Regions from separate parts of the Bacillus sp. FSL K6-3431 genome, predicted to be linked through region 3. Evidence: riboswitches for the same ligand, from Rfam matches in the RefSeq annotation. Region 3 holds a riboswitch; each other region holds the start of a gene.

Region 1 (4,333 bases), 950 kb from region 3:
TCATCTTTAAAAAAACCTTTTTCAACTGCAACATATTGGGGAGCATAGAATATAGAACGAGTTACTTCTGCGACTCTCACCTTTTGTAAGCTAGTTTTTGCTGAACAGGCAGTAATAGCGAGTACAGTACAAGCAGCAATAAGTAAAAAGATGCTAGTTTTGAACCATTTCTTCATATTGGGTTTCCTCCTTATGTGTGCCATGGATGGCAAAAGATAATTAAAGGCTAACATATCGTATGATAGGCGCAGCAATATGTGATAACCTCAAAAGAAAAGCGTAAGCGCCTTGCGAGGATCATCGGCTATTAATACCACATCCGGTGGCAACGCCGAAGTAACCCACGTCAAGTGGGCCTTCGTTCTCGACTTATTGAAATGAGACGCGGGAAGTATACTAATCGATAAGTGGTGAAGCTAGATAAAATAAAAACAAATATCCAATAATGGAGGTGGGAGCTTCGTGAAAAACAAAAAATTAATCTTAGATGTACAAGCGTTTCCTTCACCGAATCCAACGATTCATTTATGGATCGTGACATATTTTTCTTCAGGGCTTAAGGTAAAAGGACTATTAGCTAAGCCAAAGAAACAGGGCTTATACGAAGGATTTTTATATTTAAGAGGGGGGATTAAAAGTATAGGGATGGTTAGGCCAGCGAGGATTGCTCAATTTGCTTCAGAGGGATTTGTTGTGTTTGCACCTTATTATCGTGGGAATCGTGGTGGAGAAGGAAATGAAGACTTTGCAGGGGCAGATCGTGAGGATGCATTCACAGGCTACGAAATATTAAAAAGCCATCCAGCTGTAAAGGAAAATCGTATTCATATATTTGGCTTTTCCCGCGGTGGTGTGATGGCTTTATTTACCGGATTAAAACATAACGATGCAGCATCGATTGTTACATGGGGCGGGGTATCTGATGTAGCACTTACATATATGGAGCGTAAAGATATGAGGAGAATGATGAAGCGGGTGATAGGAGGTTCTCCTCAAACTGCAGCTCAAGCATTTGAGTACAGGACACCTCTATATGAACTAGAAAAAATGCAAGCTCCAGTCCTTATCATTCATGGAGAGTTAGACGATAATGTATCCATAGAACATGCTTGGCGACTCGAAAAAAGATTACAGTCGCTCGAAAAAAAGGTAAATACATGGTACTTTGATACCTATACACATTATTTTCCACCAGTAATTAATCGGAAAATCGTAACCGATTTATGCACATGGATGAAACAACAGGAAAGTCATGTATAATTAGGAACAATAGGCACTTAGGTAATAGTGCTGGCCGCCCTATGATTGCCACGTACTGTGTGGTGCCGGTGGCATCGTGTACATCGGGTCGTTAGCTAAGACACAATAAAGGAACAACAGCTAAGGGCGCCACGTGGTGTGGCAACGCCGTTGTGATCCACGTCGTGTGGGCCAAAATTAAGGAGGGAATTCAATGGGCATGCCGTTAGAGTTAAACACACTGATCGTTACGAAAGGTAAGGAGAAAAGGCAAGAAGAAAACCTCTTTACGCTTGAAAAGTCAGGTTATAGACTGTATCCAATTGATATTCCAATGGAAGTGCGGTATTCGTTAAAAAGTGAAAATCGTGCAACAGCAATTATTCAGAAAATAGAATGGGAAAATGAGAATACGTTGATAACATATCAACTTGTATCATTGCATTCCGTTAATTAATGTAAAGCCGGTATAATAAAAGTTTTATTTGTTGACATGCCATAACTAAGTACGCTATGATTTTGTAATGAATGGATACTCTTATCCTGAGATGGTGGAGGGGCAGGCCCTGTGAAACCCAGCAACCTACTTACAAAAGGAAGCAATTCCAGTAAGAAAGGTGCTAACCTGTTGCAAGGCGAAAGCCTTGAACGATAAGAGTGAAAGGCTCGGCACATGTAATAAAACCTTTCCTCACAGATTTAATAGGAAAGGTTTTTATTTTTTTATAAATAGACACCGTTGCCTTTTATTTATTGCCTGAATGAATAACATCATTTTAGGAAATGAGTATTATTAAAATAGGAAAGATATTAGTGTATAGGAGGATGACCGATGACACATAATCGCCGTTTATTTACGTCAGAATCTGTAACAGAGGGGCACCCGGATAAGATTTGTGACCAAATCTCTGATTCTATATTAGATTCGATATTGGCAAAGGACGCGAATGCTCGCGTTGCCTGTGAAACATCTGTTACAACTGGCTTAGTCCTTGTAGCAGGAGAAATTACAACAAGTACGTATGTCGATATACCTAAAATTGTCCGCGATACGATTAAGGAAATTGGCTATGATCGTGCAAAATATGGATTTGATGCAGAAACTTGTGCTGTACTTACATCAATTGATGAACAATCTCCAGATATTGCAGCAGGAGTAAACACAGCACTTGAAGCGCGTGAAAGAGCGATGTCCGAAGAAGAAATAGAGGAGATTGGTGCTGGTGACCAAGGGCTAATGTTTGGTTATGCTTGTAATGAAACGGAAGAATTAATGCCTTTACCAATTTCGCTTGCACATAAACTTGCATTCAGATTGGCTCAAGTTAGAAAAGAAAGTATACTATCATATTTACGTCCAGATGGAAAAACGCAAGTAACTGTTGAGTATGATAAAAATGATAAGCCAGTTAGAGTTGATACGATTGTATTATCGACTCAGCATCATCCTGATATTAGCTTGGAGCAAATTCAGCAAGATATAAAAGATCATGTAATTACGCCTGTTGTTCCTGCTGAATTACTTGATGACGAAACGAAATATTTTATTAATCCAACAGGTCGTTTTGTCATTGGTGGGCCGCAGGGAGACGCAGGCTTGACTGGGCGGAAAATTATCGTTGATACTTATGGGGGCTACGCTCGCCATGGTGGGGGAGCTTTTTCTGGAAAAGATCCAACAAAAGTGGATAGATCAGCAGCATATGCAGCGCGTTATGTAGCTAAAAATATTGTTGCATCTGGCCTTGCTGATAAATGTGAAGTACAACTTGCATATGCAATCGGTGTGGCGCAACCAGTATCCATTTCTGTTGATACATTTGGAACAGGAAAAGTATCGGAAGATGTGTTTGTTCAGGCCATTAGGGAAAACTTTGATCTTCGTCCAGTAGGGATTATCCGGATGCTAGACCTTCGTCGACCAATTTATAAGCAAACAGCTGCCTATGGACATTTCGGTCGTACTGATATAGATTTACCTTGGGAAAAAACAGACAAAGCAGAAGCAATCAAAGTATCGGCTCAAAATAAATAATTCCATTTATAATAGAGCTGCGTGAAAATGCAGCTCTGTTTTTTTTGTCACTATTGAAATTTTTAGAAAACTTTTTTCCACAGCATATTCACAATTAATACTGCTAAATGAAGTGAAAAGTGTTAGTATTAACAAGTATGCGACGCATTGATTATCTAAACATTGCGCTTGAATAGGATGTTCAAAAAGTCCGGTAAAAATTGCTATCGAATTTCGTTGTCAGCTTCTTCGCTCCTCACTTATGGGAAAGGAACTTCTGTTAAGATCGCTCACGTCCTGTGAGCAACACAGAAGTCAGCACATCCTGTGCAAGTGTTGTGATGCTCGAAGGCTACACTTCCTAGAACTTCTCGGCCCTTTTTATCCTCCTTTTTGAACTCACACTTGAATTTAAATAGAGTAGGTGGCATGTATATGTGCGGTTTTATTGGTTGTATCCATGATCAAGCTTTGGAAATTAAAGCTCCTGATCAAGAATTATTTAAACAAATGAATGATTTAATTACCCACAGAGGTCCAGATGATGAAGGGTATTTTGAAGATGAACATATTCAGTTCGGTTTTCGACGCTTAAGTATTATTGATATTGAAAGTGGTCAACAGCCTTTAGCTTTTGAAAATGAGAGATATTGGATCATATTTAATGGCGAGATTTACAACTTTGTTGAACTCCGTGAAGAACTTGTGAAATCCGGAACGGCATTTCAAACAGCATCAGACACGGAAGTAATCATTGCTTTATACAGTCAAGTAAAAGAAAAAGTAGTTGATAAATTGCGTGGCATGTTTGCTTTTATGATCTGGGATAAAGAAAAACAAGAGCTTTTTGGCGCGCGTGATCAATTTGGAATTAAGCCGTTCTTTTATAAAGAAGAAGCGGGACGAACATTATTTGCATCTGAAAAGAAAAGCATTTTACTCGCGACGGAAGAACAAGATATTAATTATGATGCCTTACAGCACTATATGACATATCAATTCGTACCAGAACCTGACACGATGACAATCGGGATAAAAAAGTTAGAGCCAGGTCATTATTTTACAAAAAAAATTGGTGAA
Region 2 (4,333 bases), 1.3 Mb from region 3:
AGCGTCACCGATCTTTACTTCTGACTCCGAACCTACATCCACTTTCTTCCCTGTTGCATTTTTCCATTGTGGGATAATCCACGTTATGCCAGAATATGTCCCCCCAACGCCAATGAGGAATGAGCAGACAATAATTATCGTAAGCCACTTTTTTTTCATCCTATCCCTCCACCCACTCACGTAAGAATATTACTTCCATACATGATATGTTGTATGTGGACAAGATATGATAGGAATGGAAACATGTCTTCTTCTTAATTCAATGCATAACTAGCTTTTTTCTTTTGAAAAATATGAGCAAAATCTTCGATCATTGCGCTTGCAGTTGGATCGCTCCCCGCTCCAGGACCTTGTATTGTAATCGTACCAGCTAATGTGGCTTGAACAAGTATTGCATTGTCCACACCTTCTACATTATAAAGTGGGTGATTTGCATCAGTTAATACAGGACTGACAGACGCAAGTATTTTTCCGTCTTTTTTTGTCACTTCAGCAATATGCTTATAACGATGGCCATTGTTATAAGCCACTTCAATCTGTTCATTGGATACGGCTGAAATCCCCTTAACATTTACTTCATCCCAGCTAGGCTGGCTGCCGAATACAAGACTACTTAATATCATCAGTTTATAAAACGCATCAAATCCCTCTACATCATTAGTCGGATCTGCCTCCGCATAACCAAGTTCCTGAGCGGTCTTCAATACTTCCTCAAAAGATAATTGTTTATTTCTCATTTCTGTTAATATATAGTTCGATGTACCATTTAAAATAGCTTGAATACGCTCTACCTTATTCACCTGCAATTGATGTGCCAGTGTTCTGATTATAGGCACACCACCGGCTACAGTTGCTTCATAACCAATCTGGACGCCTTGCTCATAAGCTTTGCGTAATAGCCTTTCTCCATGCCTTGCAAACATCACCTTATTTGCAGTGACGATATCGCAGCCTTGTTCCATCGCTCTTTCCAAATATATATAACTTGGATCCTCGCCCACAATTGCTTCAAATACAACTTGTAGATCTGGGATATTTAATATCTCCTCGAAATTAGTTGTCACTAATACATCTTCGGAGATACTACGATTCTTTTCTAAATCTTGGATAAGCACTCCAACAATTTGCACTTCAGCATCAAGTATATCCTGCAATTGCTGCTGATGTGTTTGAACTGCTTCGTACACTCCTTCTCCTACTGTTCCAAAACCGAGTATTGCTGCCTTGATGACTGCCATTTGTTTCCCCTCCTAATGTTTAAAATCAAAAGGCTGAGACGCAATGCGCTCAGCCCCTGTTATCCTGAAGTATTATTTAGTAGTAGCTTCAACAGATTTTGCGATTGCTTGTTCCAGATCTGCTGTTATATCTTCAATTGCCTCTAATCCAACTGCAAGGCGAATCAATTCCTCTGTTACACCTGTTGCTTTTAAATCATCTCCACTTAACTGCTGATGTGTAGTAGAAGCAGGGTGAATAATCAATGATTTAGCATCTCCAACATTAGCAACATGAGAAAACAGTTTGACATTATCTATTGTATTTCTACCAGCTTCGCGGCCACCTTTTATTCCAAAGTTCACGATCGCTCCAGCACCTTTAGGGAAATACTTCTGTGCAAGTTCATATGATGGATGACTTTTAAGACCAGGATATGCAACCCACTCAACTGCATCATTTTGTTGTAAATATTCTGCCACTGCTTTTGCATTCTCCACATGTTTCGTAATGCGTAGATGTAATGTTTCCAATCCTTGCAAGAAAATGAACGCATTGTCAGGACTTAAGCAAGGTCCAAAGTCACGTAGCAGCTGAACACGTAATTTAGTAGCAAATGCTGCATCTGGTACATCGATGCCAAAACGGATGCCGTGATACGAATGGTCAGGCTCAGTGAATCCAGGGAATTTCTCATTGTTCCAATCAAATTTTCCGCTGTCTACAACAACTCCACCTATTGCTGTTCCATGACCACCAATCCATTTTGTAGCTGAATGGACGACAATATCTGCACCGTGTTCAATCGGTCTGCTTAAGTATGGAGTTGCAAATGTACTGTCTACGATTAACGGAATATTGCTTTCATGCGCAATCTTAGCAACTGCTTCAGTATCAAGAATATGCAAGCTTGGGTTGCCGATAACTTCTGCAAAAATTGCTTTCGTTTTCGGAGTTATTGCTTTACGGAAGTTTTCCGGATCTTTCGGGTTAACAAAGTTTACTTTAATTCCGTATCTTGGGAGCGTTACAGCGAACAAATTGTATGTTCCACCATATAAATCTGTAGCAGCTAAAATTTCATCACCTGCATGTGCAATATTTAAGATTGAAAATGCAATAGCAGCCATTCCAGATGATAATGCAACTGCGGCAGTTCCGCCTTCTAACAATGCGACTCGCTTTTCAAATACGTCGACTGTCGGGTTCATGATTCGAGAATAAATATTTCCAGAAACCTCTAAACCAAATAGTTTTTGAGCATGCTCCGTGTTTTCGAATACATAAGAAGTTGTTCTATAAACTGGTACACCTCGTGACCCTGTTTCATCAGGCTCTTGCCCACCATGAAGTAATAAAGTTTCTGGCTTAAAGTTTTGTTCTGACATTTTTTTATCCCCCTAAATATTATAGTAATTTGATTGGTAAACTTGGTTAAAAGGTTGCATAATATTTTCTGCAATCTTCTTTATACAAAAAGCCCTCTTCTGAATAAGAAGAGGGCGTATATACAGTTCCTCCCCTTATCTTCCAGGTTACTAAATAACCTGTAGGAATTAGCACCTTTTCAGATAAAATCATCTGAAGGTTGCCGGGCATCGCAGGGCCTATTCCCTCCGCCGCTCTAGATAAGAGTAATGCTTATTATTAAATTTTAGATAGTTCAATGAACTCTTAAAAATTAGTATACTACGTATTTGAATAATGTCAACCCTTTTTCACTTATTTTAAAATTTTAAGTTTTTAAATGCTGTCTAACCTAGATTGTACACAAGGCTAGTTCTTTTGTGATAAGGAACTCATGTATGCTTTAGATAGTGTAATCACTAAACGTACGGATCTAAATAGATGCTCGTTCCTGTTATGAAACGAGCATCTATTTACGTGGTAATGTTCACTACTTCATTTCCTTAACTAATTTTCCAATCATTTCTTCATCCATTGGACCGACAATTCGTTTATGAATAAATCCATTACTATCAATCATATACGTTGTTGGTATTGTTAGTATTTGATATTCATTACCAACATTTCCTTTTTCATCTAGAGGTATTGGAAATGTTAATTCATACTCTTTAATAAATTTGCTGATTTTGTCTCTTTTATTGACACCACGTTCTGCATTCGTTAAATTTACTGCAATTATTTCAACATTATCATTCTCGGCAGCCGTTTTGTAATAGTTCTCCATATGAGGCATTTCCGCCTTACATGGGGGACACCAAGTCGCCCAAAAATTCAAAATCACTTTTTTGCCTTTATAATCAGACAGTTTAATTGATTCACCATCCAGTGTTTCCAATTCGAAGTCGGGTGGTTGATCTCCTGTTGTTAGCCCAGGTGCAGCAGTATCTACTTGTGCTTCCTTTGTTGATGATTCCATTAAAAATTCTTCTTGGGCCAATTCCTCTGCTTTTTTTGCTTGTACTTCTTTTACAATATTCACTGTAACAATACTGATTAAAATCACGATAACTATTAACCCAAAAATATTTTTCTTCACTTGGCACCAACTTTCTTTATTTTAGATATGATAAGTAATGCAATAACTACTATTATATATGTCATAATTGGAACGGAAAAAAGTCGATCCATTACCGAATAAATAAGTAGCTGAATAACCGTAAACAAAATGAGTAATTGCTGTAGCCATCTTATTTGGTTATTTTTTAAAATGGCCATTACAACAAATCCAAAATTGATTAAGATGAGTATCACTCTAAACAATAAAGGGTAATCATCTACTATGCTTATAACAATCTCATAAATAGAAAACGTCATTAACCATACTTGGAAAATGTCACCTATGCTCATTTCCGCTTGTTTTTTTCTTTTACCTATAATAAATAAGTATATGCATCCAGCGATCAGTCCAAGCCAAAAACCTTTTATCCCACCATTAAAATACAATATAGTTAAAGGGTTCTGTATACTGAATTTAAATTGAAATAAAATTACACTCAATTTCCACGTGATAATAAATATAAAAATAGCATTCCCATAATAATCAGCTATATGCTTTTTCTTTAAAAGCAACAACATGCCAGTCGTTAGAAAAAATGCTATTACGATCGCTACCCAAGAGACTGGGAAGGATAAAGAACCAATTGAAAGC
Region 3 (4,333 bases):
TCGCCTCTATTTTTTATAGTCAGCGAATGTCACTCTCATTTATTTATTCTATATTATCGAATATTAATATAATTATTCCTATGCGTCAACTATGTTTTGGGGAATAATTTTCCTATTTTTCAAATTGGATAGGATTTTGCTATTATAAATATCTTTTTTGCTTCAAAAACGCGATGATTATTTCAATCGATTCATCAATTGTGAGAACATTTGTATCAAGTGTAATTTCAGGATCAAATGGCTCTTCATACGGTGCATCAATACCAGTAAAACCTTTTATTTCACCAGATCTAGCTTTTTTATATAATCCTTTAGGATCACGGGTTTCACATGTTTCTAAACTTGCTTTTACATATATTTCGATAAATTCATCTGCATTTACAAGCTCGCGCACTAAAGTTCGATCTTCACGATATGGCGATATGAATGCAGTTAATGTAAATAATCCGGCATCAACCATTAGTTTTGAAACTTCACCAATTCTCCGGATATTCTCTGTCCTGTCTTCTGGACTAAATCCTAAATTCCTATTTAAACCATGTCGGACATTATCACCGTCAAGTCGATATGTGTGAATTCCTTGTATATATAATTCTTTCTCTAATGCTGTGGAAATGGTCGATTTACCTGATCCTGAAAGTCCGGTGAACCAAAGAACGGCACTTTTATGCTGCTTTAATTCCTGTCTATCTGACTTCGAAACCTCCGATTCATGCCACACAATATTTGTTGAAATTGTCATCGTTCCTTCCTCCTAAAAACTCCTATAGTATATAAGAAAAAATAACTAAATTAGTTTAAAGCCACTAATTAATATCATTATAGCCATAATGGTTCGCAATGGCTTCGCTGGAAATTTGGACGATAAGGTACTTCCAATTAGTACACCCGGTATAGACCCCATCAACAGGTTTATCATTAGTAAGTAATCGACATTACCAAAGCCAGCGTGCATGAATCCAGCAGCTGTAACTAATAAAAAAGCATGAGCAATATCGGTTCCGACTAATTCCGAGGGCCTCATCCGATAAAGGTAAAGCATAGCCAAGGCGAACATAGAACCTGACCCAATCGAGGTCAAACCGACAATAAAACCTAAAACTACTCCAACTACTATCGTTAACGTCCGTTTTTCATCCAAGGATTTCATTTGAAGTTTTGATTCAAATTTATTTTTTCGAAAAGTTTTAATAAGTGTTGTTACTGCAACTAAAATCAATGTATAACCTAGCGCATGTTTTATTATTAATTCTTGATTATGAAAAAAGGAATCAAATAGATGGAGGATTCCGACTGCACATATAGCACTTGGAATACTTCCGATGGCGAGATACTTAACTAACTTAAAATTAATGGTCTTTTGTCTCCAATGCTGAAAAGAACCGAATAATTTCGTAATAGAATTGTATGCAAGATCTGTTCCTACAGCTATTGAGGGACTTATACCAAATAAGATTAATATAGGTGTTAACAAAGCAGCTCCTCCAACACCTGTTAATCCAACCATAAATCCAATAAAAAGTCCCATCGCGATAATACCAATACTCATTAAACGCACTCCCCAGAAAAACCATTATAGATAGATCAGTTGGTGAAAAAGCGATGATTCCGATTGGTTTCCTATAGCTTGCCTAGTCACTGGTCAAGGTAAGAATCATCCTAAACGATATCATTGAACCCTATCATTTATAGGTAAATTATTAGCAGAAAAATAGAATGTACACCTCATAATGATCAAAACCCCTCTCCTTTTACATTTATACAAAAAAGGCATCTTTTTAATCGACACTTTGGTCGATTAGAAAGATGCCTTTAGTTGACTAATTGGCATGTATTACTACTTTCTTAAATTATATGACATTCTTTTAACAGCTCACATCTACAGTCAAGATTATGTTTATGACCCAATAAAACCCACTTCTACATGATTAAGAAGAGGGTTTTAAACATTTTTTCTCTTCTTATCTATTAAGCTTTCGCTTATTGGAATTGGCACAGTACTATGCAGTCTGTTGCCGAGGATTCATTGGGCCACTCCCTCAACCTCTCTGGATAAGATCTGATTTATTAAGTTGAGATTCATATTACATGATTAAAATTCCAAAGTCAATGATTTTTCTGAATTTATTTTTAATCCCATCTGTTTTATCGGTTTTATACTTCTGCTAGCTATCATTTTTCAGTAAAACCTTAAAAATGAATAGTCTTTGTCTGTATAGAATCAATTTTTATAAAGCGTTTTTCAAGAAAAACAAGCTCGAAAGTCAGTATATCGACTTTCAAGCTTATTTAAACCAGCCTTTTTTCCTTGATTGGGTGATCGCTTCAATTCTGTTCGTCACCTCTAGCTTATCTAATATTTGTGAAATATAATTTCGTACTGTTCCAGATTTAATACTTAACTCTTTCGCAATCTCATTTGTGTTTCTTCCTTCTGCCACGAGTTCTAAAACAGCCTTCTCACGTTCAGTAAGTGGATTTTCTTCACTATAGAGGTCATCCATTAATTCTGGTGCATATTCACGCTTTCCCGCCATAACGTTGCGGATTGTATTAGCTAATTCATCACTAGGACTGTCCTTGAGTAAATAGCCCCTTACACCAGCTTTGATCGCTCGCTGAAAATAACCCGATCGTGCAAATGTAGTTAGCACGATAACCTTACAGCCCGTATTTTTTAACTCTTCTGCTGCTTCCAGCCCACTCTTTTTTGGCATTTCAATATCCATAATACAAATATCCGGATTATGTTTTTTCACGAGTGCAATTGCTTCTACTCCATTGCATGCCTTTCCGACAACTTCTATGTCATCTTCCAAGTTGAGCAATGATCCAAGAGCACCTAACATCATTTGCTGGTCTTCCGCAATAACGATTCGAATCAATGCGCATCCTCCTTAACTACACTAGGAACTTTCATAATAATTGTTGTACCATCTTCTGATATAATATCTAAGTTTCCATTAATAAATTCCAATCGTTCTCTTATTCCTTTTAAGCCATGCTTATCGGAAAGGTCCGTATTAGCGATCATTCCGCCCCCATTATCATGAACGGTAATGCATATATCATTGGTTGATTGTTTAATCGTAATATGGCAGGAAGTTGCTTTACTATGTTTTACAACATTTGTGACTGCTTCTTTCATACACATACTTAAAATATTTTCAAGAAATAAAGAAACATTGGATAGGTTTACATGGTGATCCCCACTGAAATTAATTCCAGCTGCTTTAAGTATTTGTTTTACACGAATGATTTCTTCCTTTAATCGTATCCCACGCATTTGTGAAACCATTGTTCTTACTTCATTTAGTGCTGTTCTGGCCGTTTGCTGGACATCTTTTATTTCTGACCGCGCTTGTTCTGGATCCTTATAGATTAATTTCCTAGCCAAGTCGCTTTTTAAACCGATAAGCGAGAGTTTTTGACCGAGTGTATCATGTAAGTCGCGAGCAATTCGTTGTCGCTCTTCCTGTTTTACAAGTTCAGATATTTTTGTATTAGCATCTTCTAGTTGTTCTTCTAGTTTATCTTGTTTTTTTCGATTATAAAGGTTAAATGGTAGTAAAATTACACTAATCCAAATAATAATAATAAAAGGTAATTGGCTTAAAAATAATGGATTTTGGATGACAATATTATAATTAATAGAAACAGTCGTGAACACAAGATGGATGATATAAAGTGTTAAAAATGCAATTCGATTTTTAATATTTCCATTGTAATAAGCAATATAAAAAGCGAAATAGACATATTGAAAAATGATCGTCATCGTAATTGAAATAGCAATTAAAATACTCGTCCACAAATAGACGGGCCATTTCGTTGAGATGAACGCAAAACGATAGGCGATAAAAAATAAAATGGTCAGTATTAATCCAATGATGATCTCAATTGTTTTTGAAGATTGAAAGATAAAATAAAATGGCAAAATACTGAAAACCGTCCATATATAAGGAGATATACCTGAACCTTTTAAAGATTTAATCATTCTTTTTTTCATAAACTACCTCTTCTTTGAAAAACTTAGCTTTTTTTTCCATTATAACATAATGCTATCACTTCTATCAGGCAGGGATAGTTTGTTCGTAACTGAATAAAGTTTAAATATAACAAAGCTCTAATTATTATGATTTAGTCTTGGAAGCTCGCTATAAATGGCTGCAATTTCCTCTATTGGTATCCTTACTAATCCACTAGATGATGGAGCGACAAAATCGAGTGTTCCGGGAATGACCGATTTTGTTTGCCCCCCCCACGGAAGCTTCTTCAGACCGCTGTATTGCTGGTATACTCCTTTTCCAACAAAGCAGACAATCTTTGGTTTATA

What was found. Region 3 has a riboswitch for S-adenosylmethionine ahead of MHB53_RS04575 (sulfite exporter TauE/SafE family protein). Riboswitches for the same ligand answer to the same signal wherever they lie in the genome.
Region 1: it holds a riboswitch for S-adenosylmethionine, as region 3 does, so the genes downstream of both, metK (methionine adenosyltransferase) here and MHB53_RS04575 (sulfite exporter TauE/SafE family protein) in region 3, are expected to answer to the same signal.
Region 2: it holds a riboswitch for S-adenosylmethionine, as region 3 does, so the genes downstream of both, MHB53_RS11090 (O-acetylhomoserine aminocarboxypropyltransferase/cysteine synthase family protein) here and MHB53_RS04575 (sulfite exporter TauE/SafE family protein) in region 3, are expected to answer to the same signal.

Annotation. Positions count from the first base shown of each region.
Region 1 is NZ_JBBOCT010000001.1:1,847,381-1,851,713, reverse strand. Features, by position in the region: gene MHB53_RS09465 (ABC transporter substrate-binding protein) at 1-176, opposite strand, end outside; gene MHB53_RS09460 (alpha/beta hydrolase family protein) at 463-1,260, shown strand; gene MHB53_RS09455 (DUF2584 domain-containing protein) at 1,454-1,696, shown strand; SAM riboswitch class I at 1,775-1,897, shown strand; gene metK (methionine adenosyltransferase) at 2,072-3,274, shown strand; gene asnB (asparagine synthase (glutamine-hydrolyzing)) at 3,689-4,333, shown strand, end outside.
Region 2 is NZ_JBBOCT010000001.1:2,154,083-2,158,415, forward strand. Features, by position in the region: gene MHB53_RS11080 (S41 family peptidase) at 1-159, opposite strand, end outside; gene MHB53_RS11085 (homoserine dehydrogenase) at 255-1,238, opposite strand; gene MHB53_RS11090 (O-acetylhomoserine aminocarboxypropyltransferase/cysteine synthase family protein) at 1,311-2,606, opposite strand; SAM riboswitch class I at 2,739-2,853, opposite strand; gene MHB53_RS11095 (redoxin domain-containing protein) at 3,116-3,721, opposite strand; gene MHB53_RS11100 (hypothetical protein) at 3,718-4,333, opposite strand, start outside.
Region 3 is NZ_JBBOCT010000001.1:900,419-904,751, forward strand. Features, by position in the region: gene cysC (adenylyl-sulfate kinase) at 143-742, opposite strand; gene MHB53_RS04575 (sulfite exporter TauE/SafE family protein) at 788-1,549, opposite strand; SAM riboswitch class I at 1,959-2,059, opposite strand; gene MHB53_RS04580 (response regulator transcription factor) at 2,286-2,885, opposite strand; gene MHB53_RS04585 (sensor histidine kinase) at 2,882-4,006, opposite strand; gene mug (G/U mismatch-specific DNA glycosylase) at 4,124-4,333, opposite strand, start outside.